Linked DNA regions of Prosthecobacter sp.. The protein of the gene in region 2 binds, or shares a complex with, the protein of the main gene of each other region. Links are inferred from orthologs where the notes say so. Each region holds a gene or a part of one and is shown on either strand. Other genes may lie near its edges.

Region 1 (5,504 bases), on a different replicon or contig from region 2:
ACTGCGTGCTGCCATCTTCAGCAGGTAGTGGCACAATTCGTGGGCCAGTGTGGCGACCAGCGCACTGGGTTTGTCGAGTTGTGCGTTCGAGTAGCCGATGGTCACACCCTCCTCGGTCTTGATGTAGAGCCCAGCAGGTCCGTTGGAACTCCACTCGCCGTCGAGACTATGCCGCCGTGCCACATTCTGTTCGCTGCCATCGGGAAACTGCCCCAGACGGCAAGGCCAGTCAGACATGCCCATCAGTGTTTTTACCATTTCGAAGGTCTTTTCGGCAAACGCATGATCCCGCGTCGGCTGGATCGACGCAAAGTCACGCGGCAGGGCTAGCCGGGTTCCTCTTATCGCTGAGAGCCCGCCGAAGTTTTCCAGCAACCAGTGCCAAGTGTTAAAATGTCGCCGAACCGCTTCGTCGTCGAAATGCATGGTGGATTGTTGGCTTGCACTGCTTGTTTCGCAAGTCTTCCAACATTAGCGCCGCAGCTCTTATCACCCCTCGACAACTATGCCTTTCTAAAGGGTTTCGAAGACTGCCCGGCTTGTCCGTCAATCGTGTTTTGTTTGCCAAAAGTGGCGTGGAAGCGCTTGTCGGATCGTGCATTCTCGATTTCATCTGCACACTTTCACCGTTCGCCGCAGCCATGCCACTTTCCGATCCATACGCCTTCCAGCTCGCCGGTTTCAGCGAGGGTGATGTCGAGGAAATCCTCGCCGATCTTGACTACCTGCACCGCAACTGCCCGTGGACGCACCGGCGTGATCAAATCGAGCGCATGATCGTCGAATCACCGGTGATCCTGCTCGATTTCCTGCGCAGTGTGAAGCCGGAGGTGGTGAGCAACGCGATGATTCCGCGCCGGGTGAAGGAAGCGGTGCTGCGGCCGAAGGCTGCTGTTTGAGTTGTTGCGCCAGCGCCGACTTCCGCCACATTCGGCCTCCCCCAAGCCCGGCCGTTGTGCGCCGGTCGGCGTAATTCTTTTCTCATGTTCAACTGGATCATCAAAAAAATCATCGGTACCAAGAACCAGCGCACCGTGCGCAAGCTCATGCCCGCCGTGGCCGAGATCAACCGGCACGAGGAGCAACTGCAACAGGAGCCTGAGGACGCGCTGCGCGAGCGCACACAGAAGTGGCAGGCCCAGTTCCGCGCTTTCCACACTCCGCCGTTCCTCGGCGGCGTCAGCCTGCGCATCGCGGACGAAGCCGCTGTGGATGCCTGCCTGGAGCAGGTGGAGCAGTACTTCGCCGCGCTGAAGCAGCATTTCCAGGCCCTGGAAGACGACTACATCGCCCAGGGCCGCTGGCGCACAGCGGCCTTGGATGAAAAGAAGACGCGCATCGACCGCGCACGCGAGGCATGGAACGCGATCCAGCCGGACTTCGCCGCCATCGAGCAGAAGATGCTCAATGACATCCTGCCCGAAGCCTACGCCGTGGTGAAAAACGCCGCCCGCCGCATGTGTGGTAGCGAGATCGTCGTCTGCGACCAGCCGCTGGGCTGGAACATGATTCACTTCGATGTGCAGCTCGTCGGCGGTGTGGCCCTGCATCGCGGCATGATCGCTGAAATGGCGACTGGGGAAGGGAAGACGCTCGTCGGCACGCTGCCGGTGTACTTGAACGCGCTCACCGGCCGCGGTGTGCATGTCATCACGGTGAATGATTACCTCGCACGACGCGACAGCGAGTGGATGGGCAGCTTGTACAAGTTCCTCGGCCTCACGGTCGGTTGCATTCAGAACGACCAGCCCAGCCACATCCGTCGCGAGCAGTATCAGGCCGACATCACTTATGGAACGAACAGCGAGTTCGGATTCGACTACCTGCGCGACAACGGCATGGCCTCCAGCAAGGAGCAGCAGGTGCAGCGCGGTCATTACTTTGCCATCGTGGATGAAGTGGACTCCGTGCTCATCGACGAGGCGCGTACGCCGTTGATCATCAGCGGCCCGGTCATGGCGGCGGAGAGCAATCATCAGTACGAGCGCTACAAGCCGCTCGTGGATCAGCTCGTGCGCCGTCAGAACACGCTGTGCAATCGTCTCATCACCGAGGCCAAGGAAGCCGCCGCCGCCGGGGTGCTGGAGCAGGCTGGTTTGAAACTTTTCCAGGTCCACATGGGCCAGCCGAAGAACCGTGCGCTTGCCCGTTGCATGGAAGAGCCGGAACTCCGTCGTGCGATGGAGAAGGCCGAGCTCTCGCTCTACGCCGACACGCAGAAGGTCGAGTTCTTCAAGCTCAAGGAGGAGCTGTACTACTTCATTGAGGAAAAGAGCCACGACGCCGATCTCACCGAGATGGGGCGCAATTTCCTCAGCCCCGATGAGCCGGACGCCTTCGTGCTGCCGGACATTGCCACCGTGTATTCCGAGATCGACGGCGACACCTCGCTTTCCGAAGAAGCCCGTCAGCGCAAGAAGACCGAGATGCAGGACCGCCTCTCTCATCAAGGTCAGCGCATTCATCAGATCAGCCAGCTTCTGCGCGCCTTCTGCCTGTATGAGAAGGATGTCGAGTACGTCGTCGAGGAGAACAAAGTCATCATCGTCGATGCGCAGACTGGCCGCAAGATGGCCGGTCGCCGCTGGAGCGATGGTTTGCATCAGGCTGTGGAAGCCAAGGAAGGCGTGCAGATCGACGCCGAGACGCAGACGCTCGCCACCATCACGATTCAGAACTACTTCCGCCTCTACATGAAGCTCGGTGGCATGACCGGTACGGCGGAAACGGACGCCGCCGAGTTCCATGACATCTACAATCTCGACGTGCTCACCATCCCGACGAATCGTCCGGTGAAGCGCAAGGATCACAACGACAGCATCTACAAGACCCGCCGCGAAAAGTTCGCCGCCGTGATCGACCTGATCCGCGAATTGAACGCCAAGGGCCAGCCGATCCTCGTCGGCACCGCCAGTGTCGAGGCCTCCGAAATGGTCTCCCGCATGCTCAAGCTGCAAAAGATCACGCACAACGTGCTCAATGCGAAGTACCACCGCCAGGAGGCTGAAATCGTCGCCCGCGCCGGTCATCGCAGTGCTGTGACGATCTCCACCAACATGGCCGGTCGTGGTACCGACATCAAACTGGGCGAAGGCGTCTCTGATCTCGGCGGTTTGTTCGTTCTGGCGACGGAACGCCATGAATCACGTCGTGTGGACCGCCAGTTGCGCGGTCGTAGTGCGCGTCAGGGCGATCCAGGCGAGAGCAAATTCTTCCTCAGCTTTGAAGACGATCTCATGCGCAACTTCGGCGCCGCTGAGCGCATGACGAAGATGATGGAGCGCTTCGGCATGAAGGAAGGCGAGGAGTTGCAGCACCCCTGGCTCAATCGTAGCGTCGAAACCGCGCAGAAGCGCGTCGAGCAGCGCAACTACGTCTGGCGCAAGCGCGTCCTCGAATACGATGACGTGATGAACCAGCAGCGCGAGGTCGTCTATGAATGGCGCAACGACGTGCTCAACAGCAACGACACCCGCATCCTCATCAATGAGGCCGTGGAGAAGGGCATCACCGAGCGTCTCAGCGTCTTCGTGCCGAAGGATGCCAAGGACGACAGCGAGGCCGATTACGACAACCTGCTCCAGTGGGTGAACACCACGTTCCCGATCGGCCTGCGCGAGTTCGACGACGCCTTCAAGGCGCTCGACTTCGACGCCAAGTCCGCGTGGTTGAAGGAGAAGATCCTCAATGCCTACGGCGTGAAGGTCGGCAACGCCAACCCGACGGCCTTGCAGGAGATCGAGAAGATGATCCTCCTCAATGCCATCGACCGCCTGTGGCAGGAGCATCTGTATGCGCTCGATGCCTTGAAGGAAGGCGTCAGCCTGCGCACCTACGGCCAGAAAGACCCGCTCATCGAGTTCAAGCAGGAGGCCTTCACGATTTTCGCGGAGCTGATGAACAACATCAACGGCGAAGTCCTCGGCAACCTCTTCCGCAGCACCCAGCAGCTTGCCGCGTTTGAGCAGTTCCTCGCCCAGATGGCCGCCCAGCAGAGCGGCGAGTCCGCAGCGCCGCAGCGCCGCCAGGAAGACGAGGAGGGAGGGGAAGAAGCTCCGCCCAATCCCGGCCGCGACGGTCCCCGCCTCATCATTCCCAGCGCCGGCTCGAACAAGCCCAAGCCCGACCACAGCAAGGTCGGCCGCAACGACCCCTGCCCCTGCGGCAGCGGCAAGAAGTTCAAGCAGTGCTGCGGGCGGATTGCGTGATGGGTCTGCCATGAAGTGGACCGGACACTCCGTGTGCGGTCATCTCCAGGCGTGGGTGAAAACCACATCCGCCAGCAGCGGTCCCGGCCGAATGGGCGGCTCTCCCATTTCTCGCGGGGGCGATACCGGACGGCGGAGCGGACACCCCGCGCCGCGCGGGGTATTCCATGGACGGCGCGGGGTCGATACCATTCGGCGCGGCAGCCATACCCTTTCGTCCGGGGAAGACCCCTTTCCTCTGACCACTGCCGTCGTCACTCCGAGGTCTGCATGTCAACGGCGATACCATGGCACCGCCGATGGTCGGAGTGCAGTGGGTGGATGGGCCAGGGTCTCATCTATTTTTTGCAGGAAGCCGCGCACATAGGCGGCGGAGAGAACCTGGCGTGTCCGCCATTGGGGCAGGGGCACATGCAACCCCTGGCCTTGGGCTGCCTGCTCCAGCATGCCTCTGGTATAAGGGAGCTCTCTGACTTTGGTGCTAATATCTTCCTCCGCCACCTGCATGGACCCAGCCTTGGCTTGGTACTCGCAATCAATGATGTAATATGCATAAGCGCATTTCCCGCCGACAATGCGCCCTTTAAGACCCCCAAGGACCGCCATTGGCGGGTCTGTCGTTGTTGAGAGGGCGATGGCATCCCAATCTGCGACCACCTGCAGCGCACCATCCTTTTCACGAAACACCTGGGTGTTCGCATACGATTGGGCTGGGTTCTTGGTCTGCGTCGTGGCGGCACATGAGCATAACAGGAGTGCGAGGAAGGCGTGGACGTATTTCATAGGGTATGAGGGTTGGCGCAATCTCGATCAGGCAGACAAGGAGCTTTCAGAGCACATATGAATGATTTTAGTGAGTGAGGGGCTTTGATGTCAAAACATTACTCGATCTAATGCCTAAATGTTCTGATCCCCGATCCCTGATCCCGGTTCCCACTCGCTTCGTCATTCCGCGCAAATCCATTCCACCTCTTGCCATCCCAACACACTTCCGCTTTCATCAGCGCAGCAACACTCCAGCACTCCATCTCTCCTGTTGCCACCCTCTCCGATGACCGCTCTCACCACTCCCACCGCCTTCATCGACCACTGGTCCAAGGCGGAGTCCAATGAGCGGGCGAACTCGCAATCCTTCCTCATCGGCCTCACGCAGCTCCTCGGCGTCCCGCCGCCCTCGCACAATCACGCGGACGGCTACAGCTTTGAGTATCCGGTGAAGGTGCCGGGCGGGCAGAGCACGAATTTCCTCGATCTCTACCGCCGTGCGCACTTCGTGCTCGAATCGAAGCAGTTCAC
Region 2 (4,678 bases):
TCGGCAAGTCCCTTGGTTCCAGCAATCACGCCAACGTCGTCAAGGCCACGCTCGCCGCCCTCAGCGCGCTGCGCCCTGCTGACGAAATCCTCCGTGCCCGTGGCAAGCAGATCAAAGAGCGCAAAGCCCTCTGATTCATTTTAGCTTTCAGCTTTTAACTTTTAGTTTTCATCATGCAACTCCAAGACGTTAAACCCCGCCCCGGTGCCAAAAAGCGCCGCAAACGCCTCGGCTGTGGCGAAAGCTCCGGCCACGGCAAAACCTGTGGCAAAGGCAACAAAGGTCAGATGGCCCGCGCAGGACGCGGCATCCGCCCCGGCTTTGAAGGTGGTCAGATGCCCATGCACCGCCGTCTTCCCAAGAAGGGTTTCAACAACAAGGCGTTCAAAGACGTCTTCGAAGTCGTGAATGTTGGCGAACTCAACGATGCCTTCCAGGACGGTGCCGTCATCAACGAAGCCGCTCTGCGTGAAATCGGGCTCGTCAGCCGCAACTGCGATGCCATCAAGATCCTCGGCACTGGCGATCTCGCCCGCAAACTCACCATCCAAGGCGCGCAAGTCAGCGCTGCGGCCCGTGAAAAGATTGAGAAAGCCGGCGGTTCCATCGCCGCCTGATTTTTTCTGACCCAACCGTTTTGATGGGCCGGTCTCCGCGCAGCAAGTGCTGTCAGGAACCAGGCCCATCTTCGCTTAGAGCCCCTCTCCCATGATCTCCGCCTTCGCCAACAGCTTCAAAGTCCCCGAACTTCGCTCGCGCATCCTCTTCACGCTGGCGATGATTGTCATCGTCCGTATCGGCACCTCCATCACGCTTCCGGGCGTCGATCCGACGGTGCTGAATGCCTGGATCGAAAACAAGGCGGGTGACAGTGCCTCCGGTGCCGCCCAGGTCGCCGCGCTGCTCAACATCTTCAGCGGTGGTGGCCTGCAAAACTGCGCCATCTTCGCCCTCGGCATCATGCCTTACATCAGTGCGAGCATCATGCTGCAGCTCCTCACCGCCGTGTGGCCGCCGCTCAGCAAACTGGCCCGCGAGGAGGGCGGTCGTCAGAAGATCACGCAGTACACCCGCATCGCCACCATTGTGCTCTGCGTCTTCCAGGCCACCCTGCTCGCGCAATCACTGGCCGATCCGCAGCAAAACTATCTGATGGCCGGCTTGCAGGATGCCATCGACAAACTAGGCGGGCGACCGCTCGTGCCCAATTACGGCATTGGCTTTGTCTTCACCTCCGTCATCACCATCACGGCCGGCACCATGCTCATGATGTGGCTCGGTGAGCAGATCACCGACCGCGGCATTGGCAACGGCGTCTCCATCCTCATCTGCGTCAACATTGTCTCCGACCTGCCTGGGGCCCTCATCCAGGTCTGGCAGACCTTCGTCGGCAGCGTGAAAGCCAGCCCGGCCAGCGCCTTCACTCTCGTGTTGCTCATGGGCTTCATGATTCTCGTCATCGCCGGTGTTATTGCGCTCACCCAGGCGACACGACGAATTGCCATCACTTACGCCAAACGCGTCGTCGGCCGCAAGGTCTATGGCGGCCAGACGCAGTATCTGCCGCTGAAGATCAATTATTCCGGCGTCATGCCGATCATTTTCGCGCAGGCGATCCTGCTGTTCCCTTCCACCATCCTGGCCTCCTTGTTCAAGGACGTGAACTGGATTCAGCGCATGGCCATCTTCATCAGCACCGGAACCACTTACTACGTCATCTCCGCCGCCCTGATTTTCTTCTTCAGCTACTTCTGGGTCGCCACCATGTTCCAGCCCACGCAGATTTCCGAAGATCTCAAAAAGAGCGGCGGCTACGTCCCTGGCATCCGTCCTGGCAAGCCCACCGCCGACTTCCTCGACTTCACCATGAGCCGCCTCACCTTTGCCGGGGCGATCTTCCTCACCGGTCTCTATGTGATGCCCGGCATCGTCAGCAGTTCCATGCAGATTTCGAGCTCCGCCGCCCAGTTCTTCGGCGGCACCAGCCTGCTGATTCTCGTTGGCGTCGTGCTGGATGTCATGCGTCAGGTCGAAACGCATCTCTTGCAGAGCCATTATGACGGCTTCCTCAAGAAAGGCCGCATCCGTGGCCGCGTGGACCGCGTCCAGCAGGGTGGCCGCACGATGGACTCCACCACCATTGTCTGGATGTGGGTCGGTCTTGCCATCATCGTGCTCTTCGGTGTGGTGTATAAACTGGCTCTGAAGTGAGTTTCATTGATCGCGTCATGGCCTTCGTCAAATCCGGGAACATTCCCATCCGCCACGGCGCTCAGCAGCAGAGCATTCGCAAGGCCTGCCAGGTCGCGCGTGATGTACTGATCAAAACCGCCGCCCAAGTCCACGCCGGTGCCACCACCGCCGAGATCGACCGCTTTGCCGCCGCTGAGATGAAGGCACGTGGTGCCACCAGCGCCTTCCTCGGCTACCGCCAGTTCCCTGGCAACATCTGCGTCTCCATCAACGAAGAAGTGGTACATGGCATCGGCGGCCCGCGCGTCATCCAGGACGGCGACGTCGTCAAAATCGACGTTGGAGTCTATTACGACGGCTGGGTGGGCGACAACGCTCTCACCGTTCCTGTGGGCAATGTCGCCAAGGAAACGCTCCACCTTCTCGCCGCCACCGAGGAATCGCTTCTCGTCGCCGTCAAATACGCTCGTGACGGCTGGATGCTGGGTGACCTCTGCCACAGCGTCGAACATCACGTCACCCAATACGGCTACAGTGTCGTCCGCGAGTTTGTCGGTCATGGTGTCGGCAGAAAGCTCCACGAGGAGCCCCAGGTGCCCAACTACGGCAAAAAAGGCGCGCGTCCGCGCCTCAAGGCCGGCATGACCCTCGCCATCGAGCCCATGATCAACATGGGCACCGACAAGACGCGCATCCTCGCCGACAAATGGACGGTGGTGACGACTGACCGCAAGCCTTCCGCACACTTCGAGCACGTCGTCCTCGTCACCGAAGACGAGCCGGAGATCCTCACCGCTCGTGACCGCATGTTCCCCAAGGGAACCGCCGATCTGACGCCTCGACCGGTGGCAGAACTGGGCTGATTTTTCAGACGTGGCGCTGGCAAAAAAGTCCGCTTTGCATGTCCTTTGCTGCTAGCGATTTCTCCGGCCTGCGTTTGTTTGAATCCCCCATGTCCGAAGCCAGGCCAAGTGCATTCTTTCGTTTCTTTGCGTTCATCCTCGTCACCGGAGGTGTGGTTGTGGGCGGCTGGATGTTTCTGAAGCAGCGTGATCAAACTTCTACCGCCAAACCTGCGGCGGTCGCCAAGGGTGCGGCCCCGGTTTTGACCGCCAAGGTTGCCAAGGAGAACTATGCGCTCGATCTCGATGCCATCGGCACGGTGCGGTCCTTTGAGTCCATCGACATCAGTTCGAACGTGACCGAGTCGGTGACACAGTTGTCCTTCAACGACGGGGACTTCGTCAAAAAGGGCACTCTGCTGGCCCTGCTGAGCGATTCCGAGGAGCAGGCGATGCTCGCATCTGCCAGGGCGACGCTCGCCGAGGAAGAGCGTGAGATCGAGCGTCTCAAAAATCTCGTCAAAGACGGCGCGGCACCCGAGGCACGGCTGGCGGAGCGCAAAACGCTCGCCGACATCGCGAAGCAAAAAATATTCGAGGCCGAGGCGAAGCTCACGGATCGCCGCATCACGGCGCCCTTCGACGGCTGGCTCGGTTTGCGGCGCATCAGTGTCGGCGCGCTGGTCACCCCCGGAACGGTCATTGCCTCGCTCGACAAGATGGACGTGGTGAAGATCGACTTCTCCGTGCCGGAAACCTATCTCGGCACCGTGAAGCCTGGAACATTGATCACCGCGCGCACGGATTCGGATCGCGAACGCAAATACGAGGGCAAAGTGTCGCACCTCGACTCACGCATCGACCCCGTGACGCGCTCCATCCCCACGCGTGCGGAGGTGGCAAATCCCGATCTCGCGCTCAAGCCCGGCATGCTCGTCATGGTGCGGCTCGTGGTAGAGCCGAAGATGTCGCTCTCCATTCCTGAACGCGCGCTGGTTCCCATCGGTGCCAAGGCTTACGTGTTCACGATCCTGGGTGACAAAGCGAAGCGCGTTGAGGTCAAAACCGGCCGCCGCAAGCCGGGCTTTGTCGAAATCACGAGCGGACTCAGTGAAGGGCAGTTGATCGTTGCCGATGGCATCGTCGGTTTGCAGGACGGGGCCGCTGTGAAGGCCGCCGGTGACTACGGCGGTCCTGTGGAGGCCTTCAACCCCGAACAACCCGACACGACGACTCCCTGACATGTGGCTCTCGGATACATCGGTGCGTCGCCCTGTGCTGGCGATGGTGATGAACCTCATCCTCATCGCCTTCGGCGTCGTGGCTTACACGCGTCTGCAAGTCCGTGAGTATCCCGACATCGAGCCGCCCATCGTGACGGTTGAAACTTATTATCGAGGTGCTTCCGCCAGCGTCGTCGAGCGTCGCATCACGCAGCGGCTCGAAGACCGCATCTCGCAGGTGGAGGCCATCAAAAACATCTCCTCCATCAGCGTTGACGGCAAATCCGAGATCACCGTCGAGTTCAATCTGGGCCGCGATCTCGATGCAGGGGCCAATGATATTCGAGAAGCCATCAGTCCGATCCTGCCGACGATGCCGGAGGAAGTGGAGCCGCCGAACGTCGGCAAAACCGAGCTCAG

What was found.
Region 1: the proteins of secY (region 2) and secA are in contact, whole or in part, in a crystal structure (PDB 3DIN), measured with the Thermotoga maritima proteins. The link is inferred for Prosthecobacter sp. from one-to-one orthologs. Residues at the interface, in WP_004081795.1 of Thermotoga maritima: Glu108, Gly109, Glu110, Glu111, Ala236, Glu237, Arg238, Arg239, Ile240, Thr241, Ile242, Gln243, Tyr244, Ala245, Arg246, Arg247, Val248, Thr249, Gly250, Arg251, Arg252, Val253, Tyr254, Gly256, Ala257, Ser258, Thr259, Tyr260, Leu261, Pro262; in WP_004082002.1 of Thermotoga maritima: Glu261, Ala262, Arg263, Lys300, Ala301, Arg302, Thr303, Ile304, Ile305, Leu323, Tyr324, Asp325, Pro326, Val329, Ser330, Tyr333, Ile336, Lys340, Phe345, Val349, Glu363, Phe364, Tyr374, Ser375, Gly376, Gly377, Glu393, Ile395, Thr482, Ser483.

Annotation. Positions count from the first base shown.
Region 1 is NZ_JAXMIH010000027.1:14,150-19,653, forward strand. What follows is about bases 624-4,408. They hold secA (preprotein translocase subunit SecA), read left to right. Parts: upstream 624-983; coding sequence 984-4,208; downstream 4,209-4,408. Other genes in these bases: U1A53_RS25135 (hypothetical protein), read left to right, coding at 642-899. Also shown: U1A53_RS25130 (hypothetical protein), read right to left, coding at 1-426; U1A53_RS25145 (hypothetical protein), read right to left, coding at 4,482-4,991. UniProt on the Escherichia coli protein: Required for protein export, interacts with the SecYEG preprotein conducting channel.
Region 2 is NZ_JAXMIH010000024.1:5,103-9,780, reverse strand. The notes cover bases 1-2,959. They hold secY (preprotein translocase subunit SecY), read left to right. Parts: upstream 1-708; coding sequence 709-2,211; downstream 2,212-2,959. Other genes in these bases: map (type I methionyl aminopeptidase), read left to right, coding at 2,229-2,959; rplO (50S ribosomal protein L15), read left to right, coding at 174-617; rpsE (30S ribosomal protein S5), read left to right, coding at 1-134. In the rest of the region: more of map, read left to right, coding at 2,960-3,056; U1A53_RS23545 (efflux RND transporter periplasmic adaptor subunit), read left to right, coding at 3,095-4,276. UniProt on the Escherichia coli protein: The central subunit of the protein translocation channel SecYEG. Consists of two halves formed by TMs 1-5 and 6-10.